Regions from separate parts of the Novosphingobium sp. ERW19 genome, predicted to be linked through region 2. Evidence: predicted binding sites of a transcription regulator. Region 2 holds the regulator's gene; the other holds the start of a gene.
What was found. The regulator LexA, encoded in region 2, represses DNA repair genes until DNA is damaged. The targets are predictions, from matches to a motif close to GTTCCNCNCTTGTTCT.
Positions count from the first base shown of each region.

Region 1: a site for LexA is predicted at 2,410-2,425, ahead of uvrA (excinuclease ABC subunit UvrA). Genes of this name have one in related genera too.

Region 1 covers NZ_JABAIC010000003.1:352,765-358,458, forward strand. The annotation lists gene HGI46_RS22435 (transferrin-binding protein-like solute binding protein) at 47-1,807, shown strand; gene HGI46_RS07790 (hypothetical protein) at 1,824-2,195, opposite strand; gene uvrA (excinuclease ABC subunit UvrA) at 2,436-5,354, shown strand.
Region 2 covers NZ_JABAIC010000002.1:299,977-305,670, forward strand. The annotation lists gene HGI46_RS04810 (ComEC/Rec2 family competence protein) at 1-889, shown strand, start outside; gene HGI46_RS04815 (energy transducer TonB) at 1,084-1,752, opposite strand; gene lexA (transcriptional repressor LexA) at 2,008-2,709, opposite strand; gene HGI46_RS04825 (molybdopterin molybdotransferase MoeA) at 2,829-4,034, opposite strand; gene moaC (cyclic pyranopterin monophosphate synthase MoaC) at 4,031-4,504, opposite strand; gene HGI46_RS04835 (NYN domain-containing protein) at 4,733-5,476, shown strand; gene HGI46_RS04840 (serine hydrolase) at 5,581-5,694, shown strand, end outside.

The DNA.
Region 1 (5,694 bases), on a different contig from region 2:
AATTGGTGTTCGAATACAGGGATTCGGACCAGAAACTGGGGCAACCGTGAACCGCAAGATTTTCGCCGCAACGGCCACCACGACGCTTGCCCTCCTGCTGGCCTCGTGCGGCGGCGGTAGTGGCGGCGGTGTGAGCAGCACGCCAACGCCGGTTCCGACACCCACTCCGACGCCGACACCTACACCCACGCCAACGCCTGCCCCAACCCCGACACCCACCCCTACACCTACGCCTGCAAACACCTCGTTGAACGATCTCAAGGTTTCGGAATCGTTCGCTAATGTTGCGGCGAAGTTGCAGACCGTGGTGAGTTCTGACACGGGCCAGACTACTCAGGCCAGCGCGGCCAAGACGCCCCTTTCTATCTCATACGACGGAGCAACCGGCGGCTATCGCATCTCTGGGGACGGAGTAAACCAGTCCTTCGCGCGATCGGATGTGATCGCTTCCGGGCTTCGTCAGGTCGAGTTTCGCAAGGAGACGGGCAACACATCGGAAAGCCTGTTCCTGACAAGCAACTCCGGCGGAACTTGCTGCAGTTATGTTGGCGGCGGCCTTTACGAGAAACTGATAAACGGTTCTGGCCAAGTGTCTGCCACCGATCTGGCCTTCACTTACGGCTACCCATCGCGCCCATCGCAAGTACCGACGACCGGCAAGGCGCTTTTTGGCACTTTCCTGTTTGGCACGCTGGTCACGGATACGGCGTACCGGCTCAGGGGATCCGGCGTCGTCGTTGTTGACTTTGCGACAGGACAGATCCGGACGCAGGGGCTGGCTCGCCAGACGCGTGTCTACGATAATGCGGATCAGGAAGGTCCCGAATGGGCCGGTAGTTCGCGCATCAGTTCCGGATCAAGCAGCTTTGATGGCGACTTCACCCTTGGCGGTGTTTCAGCAAAATGGGAGGGCGCATTTTATGGCCCGAGCGGCAACGAAGTCGGGGCCACTTTCTACGGGCAGTCGCCTGACAGCCGCGCCGCTTTCGCCGGCTTCATGATTGGCAAAGCCGGACCGACAGCCGAACTCTACCGGTTCATACCAGACCTTCCCTACGATGTGCTGTTCGAGACACAGGGCGCCAAAGTGCAGTTCCGCGTTGCAGACGGCTCATACACCTACAAGCCCGGCTCGTCGGAACAGGTCAGCCTCGCTGCAAAGGACATTGTTTCGGCCGAGTCTGACGCGCGCTACACAATATACCGCAAGATTGTCGCTGATGGGACAGAGCAGCTCAAGCTGTTCAATCCCGGTGGCGCCAATCCCGATATCAAGCTGTCCTATACGACCTTCGGCAATTTCTTGAAGACCATAGCGTCCGGGGCGGGCACGATCGAACAATCGTATTTCGCGGTGATGGGCGTTACCGGTCCTACCATCCTCGACAGCCCCCGGAACGGCAAGGCAACCTACAATGCCCAGATATATGGCGATGCCATGGCCGGGCTAAGCCCTCAGGTCCGGAAGGATTTGAGGGGGGCAGCCACGTTTCTCGTGAACTTTGATGCCAGCACCTTCGAAGGCTCGATGTTGCCGATCTTGATCAATCGCACCTCCGGGCAATCACTGGCATACGATCCCATACTCTTTACAAGCGGCTTCGCTTCAGGCCGCAGCTTCCTGTCGGATCTTTCTCAGAACAACGCGAAGGTGGGCTCCATGTCCGGGCTCTTTTATGGGCCGGATGGCGTTGAACTGGGCGGACAGTTCCAGTTCCGCATCACAGACGTTCACTTCAAGGATTCGTCCGGCTTCAATCCGGTGCTGTCGGCGCAGGGGGTAGTCGTGGGCAAACTCGTGCCGTGAACGCCTCGAGCCACGCTCACCGCGCGCAGTATTCGTAGCGCCCCGCCCGGCACGCTGCAACGGCGCGGCGCCATTCGGCCATGTGCTGCTCGTAATCGTCCTGGGCTTGCGCATAGGCGCGGTCGGTGTCGCGTCCTGAACGGCCATTGCGGGCGTCATGCTCGCGCCACGCGGCCCAACCTTCTGCATAGCGGGCATCGCGTTCGCGCACGCGGGCGAGTTCCTGCTGGTTCAATTTGCGGATGATCGCGCGGTCGCGTTCGCGTGCCGCCTGCGTGCGCATCTGCGGGTCATAGGGATCATCCGCCAGCGCCACGCCCGGCAAGGCCACAACCCCAAGCGCCAGCGCGCTGCACACCGTCCGTACGTCCATTGCCTTGACCCTCATGTTCTGCGGCCTTGATCGCCTTGCGCGCGCATTGCCACAATCCACCTTGCGCCGAACCGTTTGCGGCCGGTCGCAGCGCTCGCGCGGTTCATCGCGGCACCGTGGGGGCAGGGTAGGGCGGCTCCCCCAAAGCCCATATTGCACCGCGTCCTCCCGCTCCCCACATGGCCAGGATCGCCGGGCCTTCTCCCGTGCCCGAATCCCTTGCGAAAACCGAACAAATATGGAACACCGCCGCGCATGTCCTTGACCACCATTTCCGTCCGCGGCGCCCGTGAACACAACCTCAAGGGGATCGACGTCGATCTCCCGCGTGACAGCCTGATCGTCATCACCGGCCTGTCCGGCTCGGGCAAGTCGAGCCTCGCGTTCGACACGATCTATGCCGAGGGCCAGCGCCGCTACGTGGAATCGCTGTCGGCCTATGCGCGCCAGTTCCTTGAGATGATGCAGAAGCCCGATGTCGAACATATCGACGGCCTCTCGCCCGCCATCTCGATCGAGCAGAAGACCACCAGCCGCAACCCGCGCTCCACCGTGGCGACGGTGACCGAAGTCTATGACTACATGCGCCTGCTCTGGGCGCGCATCGGCATCCCCTACAGCCCCGCCACCGGTGAGCCGATTTCCGCGCAGACCGTCAGCCAGATGGTCGATCGCGTCATGGCCCTGCCCGAAGGCACCCGCGCCTATCTGCTCGCCCCCGTCGTGCGCGGCCGCAAGGGCGAATACCGCCGCGAGCTCGCGGAGTGGCAGAAGGCCGGCTACACCCGCGTCCGCATCAACGGCGAGATCATGCCGATCGAGGATGCCCCCGCGCTCGACAAGAAATTGAAGCACGACATCGAGGTGGTGGTCGATCGTATCGCCGTGCGTGACGGCATCCAGACCCGTCTGGCCGACAGTTTCGAGCAGGCGCTCAAGCTGGCCGATGGCCTCGCCTATGTCGATCTCGCCGATGGCGTCGTTCCGGGGCGTGAGGACGAGGCGGAGGCCACGGGCAAGAAAGCGGCCCAGAAGGCGGGAATGAAGAAGACGGGCCTCCCCGCCAACCGCATCGTCTTCTCCGAAAAGTTCGCCTGCCCGGTCAGCGGCTTCACCATCGAGTCCATCGAACCGCGCCTGTTCTCGTTCAACGCTCCCCAGGGCGCGTGCCCCGCCTGCGATGGCCTTGGCGAAAAGCTGTTGTTCGATCCCCAGCTCGTCGTCCCGAACGAGAACCTGTCGCTCAAGCAGGGCGCCGTCGTCCCCTGGGCGAAGAGCAACCCGCCGTCGCCCTATTACATGCAGGTCCTCGCCAGCCTTGCCGCGCATTTCGGCTTCAGCCTCGATACGCCGTGGGACGCGCTTCCGGCCGAGGTCAAGATCGTCATCCTCTATGGCACCGCCGGCAAGGCCGTGCCCTTGACCTTCATCGACGGGAAGAAGAGCTACACCGTCAACAAGGCCTTCGAAGGCGTGATCGGCAACCTCAACCGCCGTATGCTGCAAACCGAATCTGCGTGGATGCGCGAGGAGCTGGGCAAGTTCCAGACCGCGCAACCCTGCGAAACCTGCGAAGGCAAGCGCCTCAAGCCCGAGGCGCTGTCGGTCAAGGTCGCGGGCCGCGATATTTCCTCGGTCACCCGCCTCTCCGTCGCCGCCGCGGTCGAATGGTACGCCAATCTCGACAGCCAGCTCACCAGCCAGCAGAGCCAGATCGCCCGCGCCATCCTCAAGGAAATCAACGAGCGTCTCGGCTTCCTCAACAACGTCGGCCTCGATTACCTCAACCTCGATCGCACTTCCGGCACCCTCTCCGGCGGCGAGAGCCAACGCATCCGCCTCGCCAGCCAGATCGGCTCGGGCCTCTCCGGCGTGCTCTACGTGCTCGACGAACCTTCCATCGGCCTCCACCAGCGCGACAACGACCGCCTCTTGGAAACCCTCAAGCGCCTGCGCGATCTCGGCAACACCGTGATCGTGGTCGAGCATGACGAGGACGCCATCCGCACCGCCGACCACGTCGTCGATCTCGGCCCCGGCGCGGGCGTCCACGGCGGCGAGATCGTCGCGCAGGGCACGCTCGACGATATCCTCAATAACCCCAACAGCCTCACCGGCCAGTACCTCACCGGCGCGCGCAGGATCGAGGTCCCCAAGCACCGCCGCCCCGGCAACGGCCTGTTCATCAGCGTCGAGGGCGCCCGCGCCAACAACCTCCAGAACGTCAGCGCGAAGATCCCGCTGGGCACCTTCACCTGCGTCACCGGCGTCTCCGGCTCGGGCAAGTCGAGCTTCACCATCGACACGCTCCACGCCGTCGCCGCCCGCACGCTCAATGGCGCGCGCGTGATCGCCGGTGCGCACGACAAGGTCACTGGCCTCGAACACTGCGACAAGGTGATCGAGATCGACCAGTCGCCCATCGGCCGCACCCCCAGGTCCAACCCCGCGACCTACACCGGCGCCTTCACCCTGATCCGTGACTGGTTCGCCGGCCTGCCCGAAAGCGCCGCGCGCGGCTACAAGGCCGGCCGCTTCAGCTTCAATGTGAAAGGCGGCCGCTGCGAGAAGTGCCAGGGCGATGGCCTGATCAAGATCGAGATGCACTTCCTGCCCGACGTCTACGTGACGTGCGAGGAGTGTGACGGCAAGCGCTACAACCGCGAAACGCTCGAGGTGAAGTTCAAGGGCCTCTCCATCGCCGACGTGCTCGACATGACGATCGAGGACGCCGAAGAGTTCTTCAAGGCCGTGCCCCCGATCCGGGACCGGATGCACATGCTCAACGAAGTGGGCCTGGGCTACGTCAAGGTCGGCCAGCAGGCGACGACGCTGTCGGGCGGCGAAGCCCAGCGCGTCAAGCTCGCCAAGGAACTCGCCCGCCGCAGCACCGGGCAGACGCTCTACATCCTCGACGAGCCCACCACCGGTCTCCATTTCGAAGACGTGCGCAAGCTCCTCGAAGTCCTCCACCGCCTCGTCGAACAGGGCAACAGCGTCGTCGTGATCGAACACAACCTCGACGTGATCAAGACCGCCGACTGGATCATCGACCTCGGCCCCGAAGGCGGCGTCCGCGGCGGCGAAATCGTCGCCGAAGGCACTCCGGAGCAGGTGGCTAAAAACCCCCGCAGCTTCACCGGCCAATACATGGCCCCCCTGCTGAAGCGCTGACCCCAAAAGCCCTCTCCCCTTGAGGGGAGAGGGTTGGGAGAGGGGGCCGCGAAGCGGCAGACGGAAGTGCCGGAATTTCCTCCCCGATCGGGGGAGGGGGACCACCGAAGGTGGTGGAGGGGCACCCTCAACAAAGCGCAAACGCCTCCGACACCACCAGATCCTCCCTGTTTTCACGAAGTGCAAACGGGCCGGATGCCACCAGATCCTCCCTGTTTTCACGAAGTGCAAACGGGGAGGTGGCAGCCGCGCCAGCGGCTGACGGAGGGGCACCCAGTTCCTCCCCGCCACGGGGAGGGGGACCATCCGCAGGATGGTGGAGGGGCACCATCGCAACAGC
Region 2 (5,694 bases):
CTCGCTCGCCAATGTCATCGCCATTCCGCTGACCACTTTCGTGACCATGCCACTGATAGGCATGGCCCTGCTGCTTGATCTGACGGGGCTTGGCGGACCGGTGTGGTGGCTTGTCGGCAAGTCGCTCGATCTGCTCCTGGCGCTGGCACACTTCGTGGCCTCGCAACCCGGAGCCGTCACGGCTATGCCCCCGTTCGAAGCGTGGAGCTACGTTCTGTTTGTCGGCGGAATGCTGTGGCTTGCGCTCTGGGCGGGCAAGGTGCGCCTTCTTGGCGTCCTGCCGGCCGGCCTCGCGGTGACGGCCATGGTGCTGACCCCCACGCCCGATCTGCTGATCACGGGGGATGGCCACCATGTCGGGATCGCAAACGAAGGTCCGGATCTGATTGTCCTGCGCATGGGCCGGGGCGATTACATGCGGGACAACCTGCTCGAACTGGCCGGTATGGAGGGCAACCTCCGCCGCCTTGATGAATGGCCAGGCGCCCGCTGCAATGACGATTTCTGCGCGGCCGTCGTGCAACGGGGCGATCGGCGCTTCACGCTCCTGATGGCCCGCAGCCGCAATTACATTGACGACATGGCACTTGCCGCAGCCTGCGAGCGGGCCGACATCGTCGTCGCCGATCGACGCCTTCCTGCATCGTGCCGCCCCCGCATGCTCAAGGCAGATCGGTCCTACCTTGCCCAAACGGGCGGCATATCCGTTGATCTTGCCTCAGGTCGAATTCGCACCGTCGCGGAAACGCAAGGCCAGCATGGATGGTATCGCTGGCCGGAACCCCATTTACGATTCCATGACATGCAACGCCGCGATGCCATTCGCACAGCGCCGGGATCGCAGAACGTGGTTGGAGAGGCACCGGCGCCGTCGGCTCAAGAGCGATAGGCATGGTCAATGCCGACCCGGGATTCATCGCGCACCGAGGCGTCTGATTTCCGCAGATCCTGAGAGTGGAGGATAGGGAGTTCGTCGTTCCGTCCGCAAGCGCCGGAAGCAGAACTGACGCTGCCGCGGAGGCTGCCTCAATCACACTGGGAGAGGCTGGCCGGGCGAGCCTGAGCGTCGCCCGGCCAAATTCATCAGGGCAGGACCCAGCGTACCGAACCTGAATAGCTTCCCACCGTCGGCATGCCGTCGCCGCCAAGGGCCGGGACGAACCGCGCTCGCGCGCTGACCTTCATGCATGTGGCGGCATCAAGGTCTGGCGATCCGCTCGAACCGGTTATCTCGCACCCCGTTACGCGCCCATCCACACCGATCGAAAGACGAAAGCGGGTCAATCCTTCCCGTTCTTCCCTGATCGCGGCGGAGGGATAGTCGCGGTCCGAGACCCAGGAACCTGGCGATCCTTTTGGCGATGCCGTGCGCACGGCAAAGCTGGGCGAGGGAGAAGGGCGAGGTTCGGGCAGGATACCGGGCACAGGTTCGACCGGCGTGATCGGCGTGAGCTCGATGTCGCGTACCGTGCTGGAAGGATCGGCGGGCGTGATGGCAATATCGGGACGTGGGGCAACCAGCGAACGGTTGTCCGGCTTGGGCGAGGGCTTCACGTCAGGGGGCGGAACAACCGGGGTTACCTTGACCTCTTCGTCTTCCCATTGCTTGGCGGGAAGACGGTCGGTCAGGATTGTGACCATTCTGTTGGCGAAACCTGAAGCGATCGCCCAGATCGCCACGCCATGAAGCAGTCCGACCGCGATGATGGTCTGTGTCTGCCTGCGTCTCGTATTTTCGATTGCATAAGCCATTGGCAACACCTCTTCCGTTGCCGACGCCCCATGTTCTGGCGGGCCGTCCCGGAAAGGGGCGCCCCGTGGCGGGGCATTCGGTAACGGTGGATACTATACCTCTGCGGGGAGTAGCTCCAGAGAAATCTCAACCAAATCGATTGATATTTGCCATAACACGCTCTGACGGAAAAGGCCGCCGCGCAATTTCTGCGCGGCGGCCTTGCAATTCCAACGCAGGTCTGCCGAACAGGCAGAGCGCTGCTTGAACCGTCGTCAGTGATAGCGCCGCAGCAAACCCGCCAGCTTGCCCTGTACCGCAACCTCTTCGGGGCGATAGAACTGAGCATCGTATGCCGCGTTGGCGGGATCAAGGCGGATCATGCCCTTTTCACGATGCAGGTACTTGAGAGTCGCCTCTTCACCCCGCACCAGCGCAACGACGATCTCGCCATCACGGGCCACATCGGTCTTGCGGACCAGCGCGTAGTCTCCATCGAAGATGCCAGCTTCAACCATCGAGTCGCCAGAGACTTCAAGCGCATAGTGCTCACCAGCGCCGAGCAGGGCGGCAGGGACAGGCAACGTCGCTGCTGTTTCCATTGCCTCGATCGGCACACCTGCCGCGATCTTGCCGTGCAGTGGCAGTTCGATGACGTCGTTGGCAGGCGCCAGCGACGCCGCCTTGGCTGCAGTGCGGAGCGGTGTGATCACGGAATTGGTGTTTGCCGCTTCGCGCGCCGCCGCCGGCTTGCTTGCTGCACTGTCAGGCTGCTTCAGAACTTCGAGAGCGCGGGCGCGATTGGGCAGGCGGCGGATGAAGCCACGCTCTTCCAAGGCAGAGATCAGGCGGTGAACGCCAGACTTCGACTTGAGATCGAGCGCTTCCTTCATTTCCTCGAACGAGGGGGAGATCCCCGAACCCTCCAGCCGAGTCTGGATGAAGGTGAGCAGTTCGTGCTGCTTGCGCGTCAACATCGGCGGCCACTCCGCATTGCGCAGCTTCAAAGCAAAGCCGCTGATCTTTCATGGACCGGGGCGGGATGTTCCACACCGGCGAACGAATACGGAACGGATAAGCAACCTTCAACGACTCGTCAAGCAATTCCGCCATTTTCGAGCAGGTAGACCGGAACATCCATTCCAGCTTGTCTGGCCTCCGCGCCTGCTTCCCGCACAACCAGCGCGTTTGCCCGCGAAAGCGGCGAGAGTGCTCCGGAATCCTGGAGCGGGTCGAGCCTCACCGACGCACCGTCCCAGACCGCGCGCAGGAACTCCATCCTGCTTCCGCCCCGTGCCAGCGGCTGCGCAAGCCGGGCTGGAATGGCTTTCGGCAAAGGCGCGCTCGCCCCGAGCATCGCGCGCAGCAGGGGGAGCATGAACAGGTAGGCCGTGACGAAGGCGGAGGCAGGATTGCCGGGCAGGCCGAGAATGATCTGTTCACCGCGCGTGGCTACCAGCAGCGGCTTGCCCGGCTTGATGCCGACACGCCAGAAGTCGATCGATGCGCCAACCGCTTCGAGCGCCGGGCGAACGAGGTCATGATCCCCCACCGACGCCCCGCCGCTGGTGACGATGATGTCGGAAGTGTCGGCTGCATCCAGCGCGCGAACCAGTTCATCGAGTTCATCCGCCACCGGACCGGCATGGCGAATCTGGACCGGCAGGGAAGCGGCCATCGCGCAAAGCATCGGGCCATTGCTGGCGGGAAGCTGGTGCGGGCCGGGCAGGTGGCCCGGAGGCACCAGCTCGTCGCCACTGTCGATGACGGTCAGGCTGACACGGCGGCGCACGGGGAGATGGCTGTGGCCGCCGGCAATGGCGAGCGCGATCTGTGCAGGGCCGATGCGAGTGCCGTCAGCGATCAGGGCCTCTTGCGAACTGAAGTCCATGCCGGCGGGGCGCACATGGCGCGAAGGTGGTTGCGGTGACTCGCCGGTCAGGCGCAGCTCGGCGCCGTCGCGGGCGCTGTCTTCCTTAAGCAGCACCATGTCCGCGCCTGAGGGGAGCATTGCCCCGGTGCTGATGCGGGTGGCTTCACCGGGGCCGACCTCCCCGGCGAAGGGGTGTCCGGCCGCGCTCTCGCCGATCACGCGCCATGGCCCCGGAAGATCGGCGCTGCGCAGGGCATAGCCGTCCATCGCCGAAAGGGCTGCTGCTGGCTGCGTGCGCCGGGCGTGGAGGTCCTCGGCGAGGTAGTGGCCGAGGCATTCGGTGACCGAGCGATGCTCGACGGGCAGCGAAGGGGCCAGCGCGAGCAACCGGCTCTGCGCTTCGGCGAGCGGCAGGGGCGGCGTTTTCATTCCGGAGCGCGCCAGGTTCCGGACTTGCCGCCGCGCTTCTCGATCAGGCGGACGCTTTCGATCACCATGCCTTTGTCGAGGGCCTTTGCCATGTCGTAGATCGTCAGCAGCGCAAGGCTCACGGCGGTCAGCGCTTCCATCTCGACGCCGGTGCGGCCGCTGAGCGAGGCGGTTGCGGTACATTCGATGCCGTCGGCTGCGAAAGCGAAGTCGACGTTGACGGCATCGAGCGCAAGCGGGTGGCACAGCGGGATCAAGTCGCCGGTCTTCTTCGCCGCCATGATCCCGGCAATGCGGGCGGGGCCGAGTACGTCGCCCTTTGGTGCATTGCCGCTGCGGATCGCTTCGAGCGTGGCGGCCGACATGCGGATCAAGCCCCGCGCAATCGCCACGCGATGCGTCTCGGTCTTGCCTCCGACGTCGACCATGCGGGCGGTGCCGGACGAATCGAGATGGGTAAGATCGTTCATCGTTGTCCCTGGAATCCTGAATGGGGGTTTACGGGGTTTACACTGTCCAGAGAGAACTGCGGAAAGGGGTTTCGGGCGTAGCTGTGGCGCGGTTTTTTCGCTTGTTCAAGACGGCCTGGCGACTGGAGGGACCATGGCGAAATTCGCCACTGTAGGAAAGTGTTTCGAACCGGAATGGCAGAATGTTGGGAGTTCGTTAGGCTTCTACCCCCATGCTGCAAGACCACCATGGAAAATGACAAAACACTACGCTTGGGACTGCTTGTCGATGCCGAGAACATGCACCCGAATTACATGCGCAAGGTCTTGCCACACATATTCAAACTCGGACGACCAATCGTGCAATTCGCCTTTGGGGACTTCAGTATTCCCGCGGCGAAGCCTTGGGTCGAGTTTCTGAGAACCAACGTAATCGAGGCGCGTCAGGTCACGCCGTCGGAATCTGGCAAGAACGCGGCCGACATTGCCTTGGTGGTCGAAGCCATGCGGCTTGCCCTGACGGGCAAATGCGATGCGCTTTGCGTTGTGTCGAGCGACCGCGACTTCGTGGCCTTGACGACGTTCCTCAAGAGCGAGGGCTTCGCCGTTTATGGTTTCGGGAAGTCTACAACTCACAAGAAGTATCGTCAGTCCTGCGCCAAATTCTTCGAGGTCAATCTTGACGAAGAAGGTGCAATCGCTGTGCCCGAGGTTCAGGATACGCCCCTGAAGCACGCAAATGCGGGTTCTCTACCTGTGCGCCAACTCAACTGGCCAAGAATCCTGCAGGCAATTGCCCAACTGGCTGACTCTGATGGCTGGGCGCCATTACAGCCCTTGGGATTGGAATTGGGTAGGCAAGGAATAAGTGTCAAAGCGGCGGGCAAAGCGAATTGGGCGAAAGTCTTCAGCACGGTGGACGATCTTGAACTGCGGCAGGACGAACAAAACCTGCGAAGCGTTCGTATTCGGCCAACCGCAAAAGCGGCCTGAGGACAGCAGCGAAAGACTTCTGATCAGCTGCATTTCGGTTCGGCACAACTTGCCGCCCAGCCAACCCCGGCTATTGTCCGCAGTGTCAATAACGGGAGGGATGGATGCGGAAGCGGTGGGTTTTGGTGGGGGCGGCGTTGCTGGCGGGGGGCGCCGGGTTTGCCTCGCTCGACAAGGAAACGCGGGGGATTCTGCTGGCTTTGCCGACCAATGCCGAC